Candidatus Palibaumannia cicadellinicola: one gene and its partner. The protein of the gene in region 1 binds, or shares a complex with, the protein of each later gene. Links are inferred from orthologs where the notes say so. Each region holds a gene or a part of one and is shown on either strand. Other genes may lie near its edges.

Evidence for each region.
Region 2: the proteins of manX (region 1) and ptsH are in contact, whole or in part, in an NMR structure (PDB 1VRC), measured with the Escherichia coli proteins. The link is inferred for Candidatus Palibaumannia cicadellinicola from one-to-one orthologs.

The regions. Positions count from the first base shown.
Region 1 is NZ_CP008985.1:515,743-525,726, forward strand. The notes cover bases 1-2,839. They hold manX (PTS mannose transporter subunit IIAB), read right to left. Parts: upstream 1,984-2,839; coding sequence 1,018-1,983; downstream 1-1,017. Other genes in these bases: IM45_RS02490 (PTS mannose transporter subunit IID), read right to left, coding at 1-161; IM45_RS02495 (PTS mannose/fructose/sorbose transporter subunit IIC), read right to left, coding at 180-986; IM45_RS02505 (TerC family protein), read left to right, coding at 2,625-2,839. Also shown: more of IM45_RS02505, read left to right, coding at 2,840-4,187; pabB (aminodeoxychorismate synthase component I), read right to left, coding at 4,293-5,675; oxygen-dependent tRNA uridine(34) hydroxylase TrhO, read left to right, coding at 5,823-6,758; gltX (glutamate--tRNA ligase), read right to left, coding at 6,926-8,335; IM45_RS02540 (DHA2 family efflux MFS transporter permease subunit), read right to left, coding at 8,736-9,984. UniProt on the Escherichia coli protein: The phosphoenolpyruvate-dependent sugar phosphotransferase system (sugar PTS), a major carbohydrate active transport system, catalyzes the phosphorylation of incoming sugar substrates concomitantly with their translocation across the cell membrane.
Region 2 is NZ_CP008985.1:88,744-98,742, reverse strand. Bases 5,651-8,504 are described here. They hold ptsH (phosphocarrier protein Hpr), read right to left. Parts: upstream 7,280-8,504; coding sequence 7,022-7,279; downstream 5,651-7,021. Other genes in these bases: cysK (cysteine synthase A), read right to left, coding at 7,513-8,481; ptsI (phosphoenolpyruvate-protein phosphotransferase PtsI), read right to left, coding at 5,651-6,966. Also shown: ppk1 (polyphosphate kinase 1), read right to left, coding at 1-800; purN (phosphoribosylglycinamide formyltransferase), read right to left, coding at 1,082-1,747; purM (phosphoribosylformylglycinamidine cyclo-ligase), read right to left, coding at 1,747-2,790; purC (phosphoribosylaminoimidazolesuccinocarboxamide synthase), read left to right, coding at 3,093-3,806; dapE (succinyl-diaminopimelate desuccinylase), read right to left, coding at 3,857-4,990; more of ptsI, read right to left, coding at 5,242-5,650; cell division protein ZipA, read left to right, coding at 8,754-9,545; NAD-dependent DNA ligase LigA, read left to right, coding at 9,616-9,999.

The DNA of each region.
Region 1 (9,984 bases):
AGTGCTTGCATACGTTCGAAGTTCCATGATGCTTGAAGTAAATTAGAACGAAGAAACACCGCGCGAATATCACCAGGCGTTAGTTTGGTTTGGCTAGCACTAGTCGTTGTTGTATCTATTGTTTTGGTTTCGCTAGTACTAGTGGTTGTCGTATCTCTCATTACTCTCACCCAATTCAATTAATCTAATTCATTATCAAGATTATTATTGTTAGTATTTTGCGCCGATGTTATATGTCCGGTAACATTAGTACGTTGCGTACGAAGCTGGATATAAAGAATCGCCATCATGAGGCCTATTACACCTAACGCTATTATATTAAAGCTAGTAAATGCTGCTGTTACAAAACCTAAGTAGAAAAATGGCATTAAATAACTCGTACGCATCATATTAATAACCATCGCATAACCTACGATCATAATCATACCGCCGACGATATTCAGGCCATTAGTAACTACTTCTGGAATAGAAGTGAGTATAGAATGCATCATTTCGGTACTGACTGATATCGCCACAATAACTACTGGCATTGCAGTACGTATTGCTTGTAATAGTAGTGCTGAAATATGGATTCGACTTAGAGCGTTGAGGTTACCATGTTCTGCCGCATTGTCCGCTGCGTGCTGAAATGCGATAGTTAGAGTACGCACGATAATCGTCAGTACCTGTCCAGCTGCTGCAATAGGAATAGCTAGTGCAATACTAGCACTAATTTCTTGATTGCCTATAATCACTAGGATGGTAGCAATTATTGCTGCTAAGGCAGTATCAGGTGCTACCGCAGCACCAACATTCATCCAGCCTAGTGCGATCATTTCAAGCGTACCACCAACAAGAATACCTGTTTTCATATCTCCTAAAACAAGACCGATTAAGGTGCACGCTAATAGTGGTCGGTGAAACTGAAATTCGTCAAGAATCGATTCTATGCCTGCAATACAGCCCACGATAAATATTAGTATTATTTGAAGCGTGGTAATCTCCATTGCACTTTTCCTCTGACATGCGTAGGGGTTTTTATTTGCCTAGTTTTTTGTTAATTAAATCTATGATATTGAGTGGAGTATCTGAAGGTACTTGACGAACTTCTAGTTTAATACCGCACTCATTTAGTTTTTTAAATGCCGTGATATCTTTATCATCTACTGATACGGCATTATTGATTTGAGTTTTACCATGACAAAACGCCATACCACCGATGTTAATTGTGGGGAGAGATACTCCACCTTCTACCATGCGTAAGACATCGGTTGGATTAGTAAATAATAGCATTACGCGATCGTTAGCATATTTCGGATTGTTATACACACGAATAGCTTTAGCTACATCTACTACATGTGCTGTCACTCCTGGAGGAGCAACTTGGGTAAGAAGTATTTTTCGCATAGTATCTGCTGCTACTTGATCATTGACAACAATAATGCGTTTAACATTCGTCTCTTTAGTCCATCTTGTTACTATTTGTCCATGAATCAAACGATCATCAATTCTAGCTAAAATAATAGTCATATGACCACCAGACTTAGCTTTTACTGGTACTGTCTGATTCTGAGTATGAAGGTTGACTGTCTCAGTGAGTTTCTCCGCTGTTAGCGCTTTAACACCGAAACGACCGGTTTCAACAGCAATTTTAACTAATTCCTGGAATAATAAATTGTCGTCGCGTGCCATAAATATTTCAGTTAGCATAGGAATATTCACGCCAGACACGACTTCATAGTGATCCTGCTTACTATTCATAACTATCTTACTTGCAGCATTAAAGGGACTACCTCCCCAGGTATCAACTAAAAATAATACTCCAGTAGTAGTATCCATATTTTCTAGTCTAGCACTATATTTTTCAATCAAGGTGTCAGTATTTTCTCCAGGATAAAAATCTATCCAAGCGACATTTTTTTGTTCACCCAAAATCATTTCTGCAGTTTTCAGTAATTCCTCAGCCGCTGACCCGTGAGTGCCAATAATGATAGCAATACTCACAAATACCTCCTTCTGTTAACAATATGGATTGATTATATACGTTTTACGGTTAGTCAGTTATGAGTTAAAAGCTATAACTTTTGATTAGTCTCACTTATACTGCAAACAAATGATATGATTAGCTAAAGTTTATCACATAGATAAATTTACTAGATTTATCCAAAATAGTTATGAATTTATACTATTATAAAGTAAACTTAAATTAAGTTAAGTATGAAAATAACAAAAATTGTGACAACGATCAGTTATTTAATTACTAAGATCGTAGCAAACATATCAATTATAGTGTAGATAACAGAATAATTAGTAGTTAACACGAAAAAAGGTTCTTTATGCCACCTACTCTTTCCAATAAAGACAAACTTTGTTTTTTATAATAAACACATATTTTTACTATGAGCTATCAATAACTAATTGATCATTTCGATCAGCAAAAATTAAATGATATTATCTAACTAGCATCATGCGCTGGATATGTTGTGTCGTAATGTTCGATCCCACTTATCAAAATAATTTGCTTCTTAGCTACTTAGCTAGCGGATAGTTTCTGCTTGTTAGCAACAAATGCGGATTCACCTAACCTCCGGCAATAGTTTATTGCCTGGACTACCTTATGTTTATGGAATGGAGTCTTTCCCGTGATAGAATTGCTAATAGACCCCTCAATTTGGGTGGGATTACTGACCCTAGTAATGCTAGAAATAATTTTAGGTATCGATAATCTTGTTTTTGTAGCTGTTCTTGCAGATAAATTATCGCCTAAAAAACGAGATAGTGCCCGTATTATTGGGCTTGTTTTAGCACTAGTAATTCGTCTAGTGCTGCTTTCTTTTATATCATGGATTGTTACCCTTACGTGGCCTTTATTCCGTATAATGTCCTTATCTTTTTCCGGTCGCGATCTAATTTTGCTACTAGGTGGTTTTTTTTTATTATTTAAAGCTACTACGGAACTACACGAACGTTTAGAAAATAAAGAACAGCATAGCAATGCTAGCCGCGGTTATGCTAGTTTTTGTACTATTGTAGTACAGATTGTAGCTCTTGATGCTGTTTTTTCCCTAGATTCAGTTATGACAGCCGTAGGTATAGTTAATAATCTTACTGTGACTATTACTGCGGTAGTAATTGCTATGGCTATAATGATATTAGTTTCTAAATTTTTAACACATTTTGTTAATACTAATCATACTGTAGTCGTGCTTTGTTTAAGCTTTTTATTAATGATCAGTGTCAGCTTGATTGCAGAAGGATTAGGCGTTCATGTGAATAAAAAATACCTATACACTGCGATTGGTTTCTCAATTCTGATTGAGATTTTGAATCAGATAGCTTGGCGTAATTTGATGAAACATCAGTCTAGCAAACCTTTGCGTGATCGTACGTCAGAGGCTATTATGCTACTAATGGGTGGAAGAACTCAGTCTCAACCATCAGTTAATGAAGAGAATTTTGTTTCCTCACTCCAGTCAGCAAATTTTGCTGAAACCGAATATTGTATGATCACTAATGTTTTATCGTTGGCCTCAAGAAACCTACGTAGTATTATGACTCCACGGAATCAAATTTCCTGGTTAAATAGTAAGCTACCGATTGAGGAACTACAAATTAAGCTTATGAATACGCAGCATAATATGCTGCCTCTTTGTTATGGAAAATTAGATCATTTGATAGGCATAGTGCACACCAAAGATTGTATGAGCGCTATCGCAGATGGCGAACATATGAAGGCTTACGAGGTAGTAAATCCTGCTATTGTCGTACTAGATACTCTAGATGTTTTAAACTGTTTAACAGAGCTACGCCGTGCTAAAGGAAGCTTAGTAATAGTTTCAAATGAGTTAGGTGTGATTCAGGGTTTAATAACACCGCTAGATATACTAGAAGCAATTACTGGTAAATTGACTTCTGAAGATTTAGAAGATACATTAGATATTAAAATTAGTAATGAGGGATGGCTGGCGAAAGGTAGCACAAATATTTCTACTTTGCAGAATGTTTTAAACACCCAAAATCTTGTACGTCATCATAGTAAGATTACATCTTTAGCTGGACTATTAATGTCTCAATGTAATCATATGCCAGTGGAAGGTGAAGTACTTATTATTCATCAGTGGCGTTTTACCATTAGACAAATGATAGAATATCGTATTGAACAGGTATGGATTGAACGTATTTCACCAAATACTCAAAAATTAGCATGAAATTTAGTATTATTATTTAACTCAAGTAGTAAATGTTAATTTAAGATTATATCTAATATATGTTCGAAATATTTAAAGTACATAATACTTGCTAACATCTGATTATTATCTATTAAATCGTTCTAGTAATGGTAGCAATGTTGCTGCTTTTGCCAGGGTCTCTTTATATTCAGCTTCTTCGTTACTATCGGCGACAATACCACCGCCAACTGAACAGTAGATCTGATTTTGATCAATGATCAAGGTTCTAATAGCAATATTCATATCCATTGTTCCACAATAACTGAAATAACCGATACTGCCGCACCAGGCGTTGCGGCAATGTGGTTCTAGTTGCTCAATAATTTTCATCGCTCGTACTTTAGGTGCTCCTATAATCGATCCCCCAGGAAAGCACGCACGTAATAAATCACAGGCAGAGTGATGTGGGGATAATTTTGCCGTAATAGTGCTAACCATATGGTATACTGCTGGAAAAGTCTCGATTGCAAAAAGTGATGGTACCCGTACACTGCCTGGTAGAGCCACTCGACCTATATCATTACGTAATAAATCAACAATCATAAGATTTTCAGCACAATCCTTAGCTGACGTTGCTAAACGTATCCTCTCTAATTTATCCCTGCTGCAGGTAGGGCTAGATGAATTCATAATACGAGGTAGTGTACCTTTAATTGGACGAGATTCAATTACGTTACCGCGTAATCTCAAAAATAGCTCTGGAGATAAGCTTAGTACAGTCGCTTGCTCCGGAAGACGAATAAAAGCTGAAAAAGGTGCGCGGTTATATGTTACTAAATATCGGAAAGCAGACCATTCATCACCGCTACAAGTAGCGCTGAATCTTTGGGAAAGGCAAACTTGATAACAGTCTCCAGCTTGTAGATGTTGTTGTATCTGACGAAATTTTTTTCCATAATCGGCACGAGTCATATTAGATTCCCATTGTGTATGAAGACGAAACATAGCAGTAGGTTGTGGTGCTGTATCAACTAAATTAGCTAAAATTGTTTGAGGATCTTTATGACTAACAAGTGTTAATTTACGCCTATGATGATCTGCAATAATTGCCCAGTCGTAAAGACCGACTGCCATATCTGGTAGATGTAAATCACGTTCTGCTAAATTTGGTAGATTTTCAATATACCGTGCGAGATCATAGCCAAATAAACCTAGAGCTCCGCCCTGAAAAGGTAACTGCTTATTCGTTTTGGTAATGATATTCATTTGTTCTAATTGTTGCTTTACCAGAATAAAAGGATCTATATCACTAAATTTGCAGTCTGTGCCCCTACATATTTCAGTAATACCGTTTTTAGTCACCAACGTAACTACAGGCTTAGCAACGATAATATCAAAACAACTATCTGAATGGTTGCTGTCACTAGAGTGTAGTAACATAGACCAAGGTTGAGTAGAGAGTGGTGTAAAAATATCTAGCACTGCATGAGGCTGGTAAGGTAAATTCATTAGGTATGGTTGTATCATGAAATCATATTTCCTACGGTGCTAATAATAAAGATCTACGTGTAACTATTCCTAACAAACAATATGATAAAATCACTCATGTCAATAGTATCGGTGAAGTTATTTACTTTTTATTGCTAATCAAGAGATATAAGAGAAAAATTACTCATGGAAGTTTTACATAACAGAGTTTCTCGCAAAGTATTACGTACACGTATGCTGGCTGAAACAGAACCGCGTACTACGGTTTCTTTTTATAAATATTTTGTTATCTCAGATCCTCATAGTTTTCGTGATTCTCTTTATCGTAAACTAAATAATTTAGATATTTTTGGCCGCATTTATATCGCTGCTGAAGGCATTAATGGGCAAATTAGTGTACCCAAAAGTTATTTTGAGACTTTTCGTACAGTACTATATACTACTAACCCACAGTTAGATAAATTACGGCTTAATATATCACTAGATAACGACTGCCAATCTTTCTGGGTTCTACGCATGAAAGTACGGTCGCGGATTGTCGCAGACGGGATTCAAGATCCTAATTTTAATCATTTAAACGTTGGACATTATTTAAAAGCTGAAGAAGTAAACCTCATGGCAGAAAATCCTGAGGTGCTTTTTGTAGATATGCGTAATCACTATGAATATGAAGTTGGCCATTTTAAGCAGGCTCTTAAGATACCATCTCATACCTTCCGCGAGCAGCTATTAATGGTTGTCAATATGTTACAAGATAATAAAAATAAAAGTATTGTGATGTATTGTACTGGTGGTATACGCTGCGAAAAAGCTAGTGCCTGGATGTTACATAATGGTTTTAAGAATATTTACCATATAGAAGGTGGAATTATTGAGTATACTAATCGTGCTAGAAAGCTAGGATTACCTCTAAAATTTATTGGAAAAAATTTTGTTTTTGACGAACGTTTAGGTGAACGAATTACGTCTGAAGTAATTGCACATTGTAATCAATGTCAAGATTATTGTGATCGTCATACAAATTGTCGTAACCAGGACTGCCATATTCTCTTTATTCAATGTCCAAACTGTGCTAAAAAATATAGTGGTTGCTGTAATATTATATGTCAAAGTAAAGTTTAGAGATAAAATTTTATGGTGGAGCTAAGCGGAATTGAACCGCTGACCTCTTGCATGCCATGCAAGTACTCTTCCATCTGAGCTATAGCCCCTAACTTTAGGCTTTACCATAAGATTTTATCATATAATATATATTATACTACAATATGTCAATTACTAAAAGCTATTAGCTATATGGGATATTTCGCAATAAAATTTAGTGCCATATTAATACGTTTTAACGAACGTAATTTACCTATAGCTAAAATAGTCATGTCTATAGTAGGTGACTGACTAGTACCAGTTACTGCAACTCGTAATGGCATACTAACTTTTTCGATTTTCACTTGTAATTCATCAGCTGTTTGCTTAATAACGTCATGCACTGATTCTTTTGTCCAATTATTTAAAGATGAGAGCTTCTCTCGCACTATCTGTAGTGGCTTCGTTGCTTCTGGCAATAAATAAGTTTTTGCTGCTTTAGTTTCAAACTCTCTAAAATCTTGGTAAAAATAATAGCAATTACTCGCCATTTCTTTGAGAGTTTTACAACGTTCACGAAAAAGTTTCACTAAGTCAGTTAGTGGAGGACCGATAGACATATCGATACCCTGATGCTTCATATGCCAAAATAAATTTTTTGTTATATAGTCTATAGGTAAATTTTTTATATAAACATGATTATACCACAATAACTTTTTACTATCAAATGAGCTAGCTGATTTGCTGATCGCTTCGAGATTAAAGAGTTTCTTCATTTCATCTAAGGAAAAAATTTCTTGATTTCCATAAGACCAACCTAGGCGAACTAAATAATTCAGTAAGGCTTCAGGGAGAAAACCATCATCGCGGTACTGCATTACTCCTACTGCCCCATGCCGTTTAGAAAGATTTTTGCCATCATAACCCATAATCATTGATACATGAGCATACTTTGGTATCGGTGCACCTAAAGCTTTTAGGATATTAATTTGGCGTGGTGTATTATTAATATGATCTTCACCACGAATGACGTGAGTTATTTTCATGTCTAAATCATCGACTACAACGCAAAAATTATAGGTAGGCGTACCTTCGGTACGCCTAATAATAAGATCATCTAATTCTGTATTACTATATTGAATAGTCCCACGAATTAAATCGTTAAATATAACAGAACCTTCTTGCGGATTACGAAAACGTACTACGTAAGGATCATTAGACAAATGATTTTCATAACTATTACGACACCGTCCGTCGTAACGTGGTTTTTTACCATTAATCATTTGATTTTGGCGTAACTCTTCTAGTCTCTTTTCTGAGCAATAACATTTATATGCCGAACCGTTTTTTAGCATATGATTAATAATATAGTTATAGCGAGCAAAGTGTTTAGTTTGGAAGTAGGGGCCATGATCCCAGTCTATTTTTAGCCACTTCATGCTATCAATGATTGCGTTAATCGCCTGCGGTGTTGAACGCTCTAGGTCGGTATCTTCTATGCGTAAGATAAATTCACCACCATGATGACGTGCAAATAACCAAGAATAGAATGCAGTACGCGCACCACCAATATGAAGAAAACCTGTTGGACTAGGCGCAAAACGTGTTTTGATTTTCATCAATCACATAGCCTTATTTATATATTATTGATATATTGAATATTCGAATATTGAATAAAACAAACTTTTTGTTTACTATAATTTCATTAGATTATTTTAAGACAAATAAAATTATCCTGATAAAAATCGTTGACTCATCTTAGTCGTTTCTTATAATGTCAGTATACATTGCTAGTAGCTATGGGTGATTAGCTCAGTTGGGAGAGCACCTCCCTTACAAGGAGGGGGTCGGCGGTTCGAACCCGTCATCACCTACCACATTAATAAAAAAATGGGTCGTTAGCTCAGTTGGTAGAGCAGTTGACTTTTAATCAATTGGTCGCAGGTTCGAATCCTGCACGACCTACACTTCCAGTGTACTCAAATTTAAATTGACATTACAATTAGTTTGAAGTATTTCTTATTTGCCACTATCTATATAAATAAATGGTGGTTTCGCAAAAATAATAATTATAATAAGCAACAAAAATATCCATCCTAGTAGGGTAAAATATTCTATAGTAGAAAGCATGGCCGACTGTACTTCGATCATTTGTTCTAACTGTGCCATGATTATCTGTCTACTACCGTCTAGCTGCTCGATATAAAACTGTATTGTAGGATTGTCGGAAGTAATATTCTCGGTTAACTGTGCATGATGGAAAATATTTCGTTGCTGCCAAAACCAGTTAGTAAGGGAAGCAGCAAAGCTACTTCCTAGTACACGTAGAAAAGTTGCGAGACCAGAACCATCTGCGATATCTGTCTGTGGTAAACTAGATAATAAAATATTAGTTATAGGCATAAAAAATAGCGCAACTCCGATACCCATAAAACACTGGATCATAGCAATATGATAATAATCTACCTGAATATTAAAATTAGATCGCATAAAACAGGAAAGTCCGATTACTAAAAATGCACAACCGGCTAATAACCTGAGGTCTAATTTTTGTCCATAACGTCCAACTAGTGGTGATATAAAAACTGGAACAATACCAATAGGTGCTGTTGCTAATCCGGCCCAAAGAGGAGTATAATTCAGCTGATTTTGTAACCATTGTGGTAAAATTAAGTTAAGACTAAAAAATCCAGAATAGCCTAATATTAGCGTTAGTGTACCTACTAAAAAGTTATGATGTTTAAATAAACGAAAATTAATTATAGGATACTGGTGAGTCAGTTCCCATAGTACCAATGCGATTAACAATAAAACCGCAATTAAAACACCAAGAGTGACAAAAACTGATTCAAACCAATCAAGATTATTACCTTTATCTAGTACTACTTGTAATATTGTTACTCCCAATACTAATAATAACAAACCAACATAATCAATAGGTTGATATGAAGTATCTTCAGGTCTACTTTTGAGTTGTATAAAAACTACAATTATAGCAAAGATACCGGTTGGTACATTGATAAAGAAAATCCAAGACCAGGAGTAACTATCAGTGATCCACCCTCCTGCTAATGGCCCGATAATAGGTGCGACTACGGTTACCATAGCTAGTAGTGATAACGCCATTCCTCGCTTTACTGCGGGATAAAGAGATAATAATAGCGTCTGAGAAATAGGGTAAAGTGGTCCAGCAAAGAAGCCCTGCAAGGCACGGTAAATGACAAGCTGTGTCAGCTTTTGCGCGATACCACATAAAAAAGAAGTTATA
Region 2 (9,999 bases), 430 kb from region 1 along the record:
TGATAAACTAAGCATACTGGCTCTGCCGTCAATCTTTGTTTTAGTCTAGATGACATTAATTCTAGTAGGCTACATTCAGTTTTCTTTTTCTTCAAAAACTCACATTGAGCATCACGAGTAATTTTCATTGAGTAAGCATTGAGTGCATCATAATCAAACAATACTACGAAAATATCGTCTAGGCAATAGCGCAGGATATTGTCTAAGAGTATCATTTTTAGATGCAATTTCGATGATTGGTCTGGTAATTGAATAAATCGCGTTATCTTGTCCGAAGGAATTTCTAGCAGTGCATAGCGAACTGTTATGCCTTGAATAATTTCAACAACCAAATAAGCTGAATTCTCTTTTAATATTTGTACAAGGTTGGTGTTGTGCTGGATAATGATAGGTTTGATATGCTGTAGTAAGTTTTTTTGAAAATAATTACGTAACCAATTCTGTTGACTAAGCGATAGCTGCTTTTCGTTGATCAAAAAAATTTGATGGCGCGCCATCTCTAACAATAATTCTTTGTACAAATAGTCAAATTGATGCTCTGCGTGAAGAACTTTATCCTGAATTTCTTTGATAAGAGAGCGTGAGATTGCGTATGTACCTTTTGCTTCTGTTCTCAAAATACTGCGTTTTAGATTAGCGAATCTAACTTGGTAAAATTCATCAAGATTACTAGAGTAAATACCAAGAAACCGCATACGTTCTATTAATGAATTGCTCTGATCGGCGACTTCCTGTAAAATACGTTCATTAAAAGATAACCAGCTTAATTCTTTTTCTATATAGCGCTTTTTATTACTCATTATTCTTTTGACTCCATTTATCTCTTTTGGTCTACCATAGTAGGAAAATTTACGCTATTGTTTAACTTTAACGACATGAATCATCTAATTGATATGATCTATCGGCAATGCAATCCCTATATGCTTAGCTAAAAGGGTCAACATTACTGTAATACCGTATGGTTGAGTTGCTGTAAGTAGGGAGATTCCTCTGGCGTTCTGGAGGACGTAATCAAGTGTAGGTTTAGTGCGCAGTAATAGTTTGTGATTTAGATAACAAGTAAATTTAGTGTAATGGGTTACTAAAAATCACTGTAGGTAACTATCGGATAGTTGAGAGCGTAACCGCTAGGTGGCAGTTGAACGTTATCTAGCCAGGCGGCACCAGCGCGCAGTACTAATCTGCCTGATAGTAACCAGCCAATAACAATAGGATAAATTACATGTTCCTGATTTTTTACCCGTAGTGCTAATGTGATTTCGTCGTCGTTGGGTAAAATAGGCACTCGTGCCTGCAAGATAACGGGCCCACTATCTAGCTTATCGGTTACGAAATGTACCGAAGTTCCGTGCACTATGTCACCATTTGTGAGTGCCTGACGGTGAGTATGTAGACCTGGATAACGTGGTAAGAGCGAGGGATGGATATTTAACAAACGATCTGCGTAGTGGGTGACAAATGCCACCGATAAAAGACGCATATATCCTGCTAATACCACTGCATCAGGTTGATATTGATCAATAATATCTATCAGAGCGTGATCGAAAGCTTCACTTTCAGTAAAGTTTTCAATTTCTAGGGTATGGACATGAATATTCATAACTGCCGCGCGCACTAGACCGTAGGCACTAGCTTTGTTACTAACTACCGCCGAAATTTGCGCTGGTAGCTTTCTCTGCTGACAGGCTTCAATTAGCGCCTGGAGATTACTTCCTTCACCTGATATTAAAACTACAAGCCGTTTCATCAGATAATCATAACTTTCTTTTCACTTTTAGCTTTAGCTTGCTTAATTTCACCGAGTACCCAGGCTTTTTCTCCGAAGCTAGATAGAATTTTTAGCGCCTGTTTTTGGTTAGTAGAAGGAACTATGATAATCATACCAACTCCGCAGTTGAAAATATGGTACATTTCATTATGGCTGATATTACCAGTTTGCTGTATCCAATGGAATACAGCTGGCCATTCCCAGCTATTTTCATTAATTATCGCCCGAGTATTCACTGGTAGAACGCGCGGGATATTTTCCCAGAATCCACCACCAGTAAGATGTACGATAGCATTTACCTGAATTTGCTGGATCAATGATAGCAGCGTTTTAACATAAATACGCGTAGGAGTTAGTAGATAATCTACCAGTAATTTTCCTTCTACCTTAGTAGAGTTAGCGTCAATCTGGTGACATGCTATAATTTTTCGCACTAGTGAATAGCCATTAGAGTGTAGTCCGCTAGATGCCAACGCTAGAAGTGAATCGCCAGCTTGTACCATGCTGCCGTCGATTATGTTATCTTTTTCCACGACTCCGACGCAGAAGCCCGCGATATCGTAGTCTTCACCGTGATATATACCCGGCATTTCTGCAGTTTCGCCACCTACGAGTGCACAACCAGATTGTCTGCAACCTTCGGCGATACTATGTATCACCACCATAGCCGTTTCTATATTAAGTTTTCCAGTAGCATAATAGTCTAGAAAGAATAAAGGCTCAGCGCCTTGTACTACTAAATCATTTACGCACATTGCTACTAAATCGATCCCGATAGTGTGGTATCGCTTTAAATCAATAGCCAGACGGAGTTTCGTACCAACACCGTCAATGCAAGATACCAGAATAGGCTCATGGTACTTCTGCGGTAACGCGCATAAAGCACCGAATCCACCCAACTTACTCATTACTTCCGGACGTTCAGTTTGTTTAACGACACCTTGAATATAGTTGACTAATGCATTACCGGCATCGATATCTACACCTGCCTCTTTATAGCTGAAGACGGTTTTGTCAATCATAGTACGCTATTTACCAAAATAATTTATGGCTTAAAAATGGGAACTAAATCATTTTAACTGCATGAGCTATTATTTGCGAGAAAGGAATATATATTTATTTTACCGATGATCAGTAGAGGATTTATTAGGAGCGTATACCAAAACAGTAGCTGGCATACTCTGCTGCTATATGATATGTTCCCATCAATTATGAGTAACAAAAACGGTAAGTTAGATATATTACCCCCTAAAATACTATTTTAATACAGCGGATTAACTAGAGAATAGGATCAATAGTTAAGTCAATAGGAATCAATGCAAAGATGAAAAAGTTAGCGGAGTTTTATCGCGGCAAAGCAAAAACTGTCTATACTACCGATGACCCACATTTTGTGATACTAGAATTCCGCAATGATATCTCAATGCTAGATGGTAAGTATCTCAAGCAATTTGATCGCAAAGGTATGATAAATAATCAGTTTAATTATATTATTATGCAAAAATTATTGAGATCCGGTATTCCAACACAGATAGAGCGAGTACTATCTCATCATGAAACTTTGGTTAAGAAGCTAAAGATGATTCCTGTAGAGTTTGTTGTACGTAACCGAGCTGCTGGTTCAATCGTAAAACGTTTAGGCATAAAAGAGGGTCAGATTCTCGATCCTCCATTGTACGATTTATTTTTAAAAAACGACTCCATGAATGATCCAATCATCAACGCTTCATACTGCAGAACCTTCGGTTGGGTTAGCGAGGTGCATTTTGCTAAGATGAAAGAGTTAACTTATCAGACTAATCATATTCTAAAAAATTTTTTTGATGATGCTGGACTTATTTTGGTAGACTTTAAGTTAGAGTTTGGGTTGTTTAATGACGAAGTTGTTTTAGGTGATGAGTTTTCTCCAGACGTTAGCCGATTATGGGATAAGAAAACATTAAAGAAAATGGATAAAGATCTTTTTCGTCAAAGCTTAGGCGGTGTTATTGAAGCATACGAGGAAGTAGCTAGACGTATCGGCGTTTCTTTTAACTAATTACTAAGTTTTGATTATATACAATATAATCAATTACCATCGAATAGACTTTATAAAATTAGCAGCTCCATAATACGTTGGTACATACGGCTCAACAGCTGTAAATCAGCAGCGCTAACGCACTCCTTATGGATAGTTGTGCTCACCGGGCCGAGCTCAACTATCTGCGCGCCCATGCGTGCGATAAAGGGACCGTAGGAGGTTCCTCCAGTAGTTTCTAACCTAGGGGTTATCTCTTGATATTGCTGTACTGCTCGAACTACCGCTTCTAAAAGTTCTCCATGAGTAGTGAGAAATGGGTTGCCGGAAAGCCACCAGTCAATGTGGTAATATAGGCCGTATTGTTGCAATATAGCATCCACCCGCTTCCGGATGATTTCATCAGTTAATTCGGTGCTAAACAGAAAATGCAACTGTACTATTAGTTCACTTGGTATAGCATGGATACTACTAGTACCAGCATGAATGTTCGCAATCTGCATTGTAGTAGGTGGGAAGAAAGCATTACCTTGATCCCATTCTGTGGATACCAGAGTTTGTAATAGTTTTATAGCTCGGTGTACCGGGTTATCCGCGAGATGCTGATAACTAATATTATCCTGCACGCCCTTAACCACAATATTAGCGATGAGCGATCCACATCGTCCGTTTTTGATAACATCTCCTACCTGACGTTTGCTAGAAGGTTCACCTACTAAACAATAATCTAGCCGTTCATTACGAGCTCTCAGAGTATCAACTACCTTAACCGTTCCTATTCCATTGTGTGCGCTCGCTTCTTCATCAGAAGTTATCAGAAATGCTAGACGGCCCTCATGGTGCGGATGTTGTTTGACAAAGCGCTCGGCGGCTACGACCATAGCTGCTAGTGAGCCTTTCATATCTACCGCGCCACGGCCATATAGCATACCATCACGTAGCGCTGGTTTAAACTGTGGATTCTCCTTATCCCAGCTTTGCTCACCATAACTAGGCACTACTTCTGTGTGCCCGGAGAAGGCCAACGTACGACCATTACCGCGCCAGGACCAAAAATTTATGGTGTTATCGAAAACCATAGGTTCGATGGTAAAGCCAAGTGCCTGTAGACGTGCAATTATGATAGCTTGGCCTCCGGTCTCCTGATTGCTAAGTGATGGAGACATCATTAACTGCTGCGTGAGTTCTAGAACTGGACAAGACATATTGGACCTCGCAGGCGGTTAATGTGTTATACGTATCATGGAATAACAACAGGTAAGCTAGCAAAGGTATGTTTCGACCAAATCATTATCCCAAGTTGAAGTAGATTGCTCTGAGCTAATACACATACTTACTTAATGTTACCTAACGTCAGGATTACTGATAATATTATCGTTGAAAATCACTTCAATGTTTCTTCTTCCGTCAGAAGATCTCTTACCCTGACTTAGGAGTAACTATTTCCCATCTCTTTTTAGTTAATAAACTTATTGATAAACTTATTGACTAGATTAATTACATCTTCGGCGGTTGGTTGAGCTAGTGCTTCTTCTGCTAATAATTTTGCATTAATAAAAGTTGTGTTACGAATAATTTTTTTTATACGCGGGAGAGAAATTGCACTCATACTGAATTCATCTAGTCCCATACCTAATAACAATAATGTAGCACGTTCATCTCCTGCTAGCTCGCCACACATACCAGTCCATTTTCCTTCGGCATGAGATGCGTCGATAACTTGCTTAATTAACATTAATACAGCCGGAGACATAGGATTATAAAGATGAGAAATTAACTTATTACCCCGATCGACTGCAAGAGTATACTGTGTCAAATCGTTTGTTCCAATACTAAAGAAGTCTACTTCCTTGGATAGATGACTAGCTATCACGGCTGCAGCCGGTGTTTCTACCATAACGCCAACTTTAATATCTTTGTCAAACTTATGATGCTCTTTATGCAATTGCTCCTTTAGCACATCTAATTCAAGCTTCAGGATACGTACTTCTTCCACTGAAATAATCATCGGATACATGATACGTAGTTTTCCAAATGCCGACGCTCGAAGAATAGCGCGCAGCTGAGTATGTAATATTTCCTTACGATCGAGGCCAATACGGATCGCTCGCCAGCCTAGGAATGGGTTGTCTTCTTTCGGTAGATGCATATAAGGGAGGTCTTTGTCACCACCTATATCTAGAGTTCGTGCTATAACCCAACCGGTAGGCATCGACTTTACTATATTTTTATAGACCTGAAATTGCTCTTCTTCGCTTGGCAGGGAATCGCGGTTCATAAATAAAAATTCAGTACGATAAAGACCGATACCTTCTGCACCATTACGCTCCGCACTGGCTATTTCACGTATAGTACCAATGTTAGCGCAAAGTTCTACTTGGTGCCCGTCGATAGTAATTGCTGGTAGTTCTTTAATCTTAGCTAGCTCGTTTTTTTCAGCAACATACTGACTTTGCAGCTTTTTTAGTTTTTCTACTATTACCGGCGCTGGGTTAATATAAAGATGGTTGTTAATTGCATCGATAATCAGGTAGTCACCATTATTCACTATTGTTGTCACATTGCTGGTACCTACTATTGCCGGCAATTCTAGTGAGCGAGCCATAATAGAGGTATGCGATGTCTGACCACCTAGATTAGTAACAAAACCTAGCACTTTATCCAGATTCAGCTGCGCGGTCTCGGATGGTGTCAGATCGACAGCTACTAGCACTACTTCTTCGTTAATGGCACTCAAATCAATGATAGGCATGCTAAGAATATTGCGTAGCAGGCGTTTACCAACGTCACGCACATCAGTGACACGTTCTTTAAGATATTCGTCGTCAAGTTTTTCTAGTGCTTGAGCCTGAGTCTCAATGACAGAGTAAACAGCAGCATCGGCGCTTACGAGATCTTCTTTAATCAGAACTATGATGTCCTGCTCAAATTCTTCGTCTTCTAATAATGCAATTTGTCCTTCTAATATAGCTTCTTTTTCTTTACCGAAAGTTGCACCTGCTTTCTTTTTAATGGCTTCCAACTGTGCGGACGCTTTGGTGCGTCCAGCGATAAAACGTTCGACTTCTTGTTCAACCTGGGGGGTAGTAATGTTTTTCCGGTTGATGACAATATTATCTTCTTTTAAGAGTAGCGCTTTACCAAAGGCAATGCCCGGTGATGCTAATATGCCTGAAATCATAACCCTACCTTATTCGTGACATATGTTAACTAAAAATAACGTGCCTTTATATGTATTACACAAGCTCTGCCATTAGTTTGACTAAATGTTCTACTGCTGTCTTTTCGTCTTCACCTTTCGCGGCAATAGTGATCATAGTACCATGCGTAAGACCGAGGGTTTGCAGTTTAAACAAGCTTTTAGCACTAACGCTTTTACCATTAGAGGTGATGGTAATTTCAGAATTAAAACCTTTAGCTTTTTTGACAAACTGGGTTGCTGGCCTAGTATGTAAACCGTTGGGAGCGGTAATTATCACTGTTTGTTGGTACATTTTGTTTCCCCAACTCATTAGATTATATCAGTCTCATGGTGCTAAAGTTTAACCTAAAAGGTTTACTTTAGCTTATATTATAATTAAGAACTAGTCCTACAGTCGCTACGCTATGATAAATAATTTCAAATATCATTTATAACAAACTACAATATGCAGATAATAATTGCTTCATGCATATTAACTACAAAAAAGCACCCAGTAGGGTGCTTTTCATTAAGCTATGGTAAATTTCATTGTAATTCTGTTGCTGTGAAAAGATCTGCGAATAGAGCTGTACTGAGGTAACGTTCACCGGAAGAAGGCAAGATAACAACTATATTTTTATTAAATAAAGTTTTTTCTTCTTGTAATTTCAGCGCGGCAGCTACCGCAGCACCAGAAGAAATACCAGCTAGGATGCCTTCCTCTTCCATTAAACGTCGTGCGGTATGGATTGCTTTTTCATTAGTAATTTTTTCAACACGATCAATAATACTTAGATCTAAGTTTTCTGGAATGAAACCGGCACCAATACCCTGAATTTTATGTGGTCCCGGTGTAATAACTTCTCCAGCTAGTGCCTGGCTGATCACCGGCGAATCGCTAGGTTCTACCGCAACTGTGATCACATTATGGTTCTGGGTGCGGCGCTTAAGATAACGGCCGACACCAGTTAGAGTACCGCCTGTGCCAACACCAGCAATAAAAATATCCACTTCTCCATCAGTGTCCTCCCATATTTCAGGGCCGGTGGTATGCTCATGAATCTCAGGGTTAGCAGGATTACTAAACTGCTGTAGCATAAGGTAACGTTTTGGATTAGTGAGAACAATCTCTTCTGCTTTAGCAATAGCGCCCTTCATCCCTTTTTGTCCATTAGTCAGCACTAAGTTCGCTCCTAGGGCTTTCAGTAGTTTGCGCCGCTCAATACTCATGGTTTCTGGCATAGTAAGAGTTAGCTTATATCTACGTGCAGCCGCTACATAGGCTAATGCAATACCTGTATTACCGCTAGTAGGTTCTACTAGTTCTATACCTGGTTTTAGCACGCCACGTTTCTCTGCATCCCAGATCATATTAGCACCAATGCGGCACTTAATGCTGCCACTTGGATTACGATATTCCACTTTTGCTAGAATACGGCCATTGCCAATACGGTTTAAACGGACAAGCGGGGTATGGCCGATTGTCAGCGAATTGTCTTCGTAAATTTTGCTCATGGCCAGTCCTATAGTACAGATTAGAGGAATAATTTAAGTATAAGTATACTCTTTCAGTATATCGGTAAAAGTAAAATAATCATCTATCGATATGTTATTAAGAAATAAGTTTTCAAAATAGAATTTGCTATGTTGGTATTTTACCATCAACTTAGAAATACTTTGTACTATAAGACTTGTACTTGTCGGCACGGAGAAATACAGTTTAAAAGAATAAATGTTTTGCCAGTTTGGTAGGTAATATCAAATGAACTCAAATAGCTGAGATAGTAATGATACAAAATTTGCGTCTAATATTAATTATTATGGGTGGAATGGCCATCATTGTACTGCTGTTACATGGTTTTTGGACTAGTCGTAAAGAGCAGTCTGCAGTTTTCCACGATCCTTCAGTAACTAAAAAAAAATATCAGGATGGTAGTGATAGTGAAACGCAGCTATCTGATAAGACAAATATAGATAAACCAGATTTTGATAATGACGTACCATTTGAGTGCACGTACACTAAGTACGATTCATTTAACTATGACGTACTAATACCGCCGGATGAACCTTTGTTAGCGTATGAGACTCAACAGGAAAGCCATGCTTCGTGTTCCGCACAGCAGACTCAGACTACACAGGCACCTCATAGGGAAAGGGAAACAGTGCTTGTGCTAAATATAGCTGCCTATAATGGCACTGTAATAGGCGGGGAAGACTTATGGCAAAGCCTTTTACAGGCTGGATTCCAATTTGGTGATATGAAGATATTTCACCGTCATTTGAGTCCTACTGGCGGCGGACCAGTACTATTTAGTTTAGCAAATATGATCAAACCTGGTTGGTTTAATACGGAGAACATGACCACATTTACGACTCCTGGCATATCTATGTTCATGATAGTACCATCCTATGGTGATGCCCATCAGAACTTCAAGCTGATGTTACAATCTGCCCAGCAGATTGCCGATGATTGCGGCGGCGTCGTGTTAGATGATAAGCGTAATATGTTGACTCCGCAAAAGTTAGATGTATATAAAGCGCGTATCTATAATATTCTGGAGATCAATAACGGCACTTGACGCTACCGTTTGGTAAAATAGTTTAATTTCTTAGCTTATATCTTATTTTGCTGCGAGAATGAAATTCTCCATGAAACAGATCGAACAACATATTCAGCAATTACGTGAACAGCTACGTTATTGGAATTGGTTATATTACGTAGAAGACGCACCAGAAGTGTCTGATGTTGAATATGACTGGGTTATGACGCAATTACGCGAACTAGAAAAGCAACGTCCTGATCTTCTAACCAACGATTCTCCCACACAACATGTTGGTGGACAAGCACAAAGCCGCTTTCGCCAGGTACGCCACAAGGTGCCGATGCTCTCACTAGATAAAATATTAGAAGATACAGATTTCCTTACTTTTGATAAGCGGGTGCGTGATAGATTAAAGCATAACGATGATCTAACCTACTGCTGTGAACTAAAATTAGACGGACTAGCAGTAAGTTTACTCTATAAAAATGGT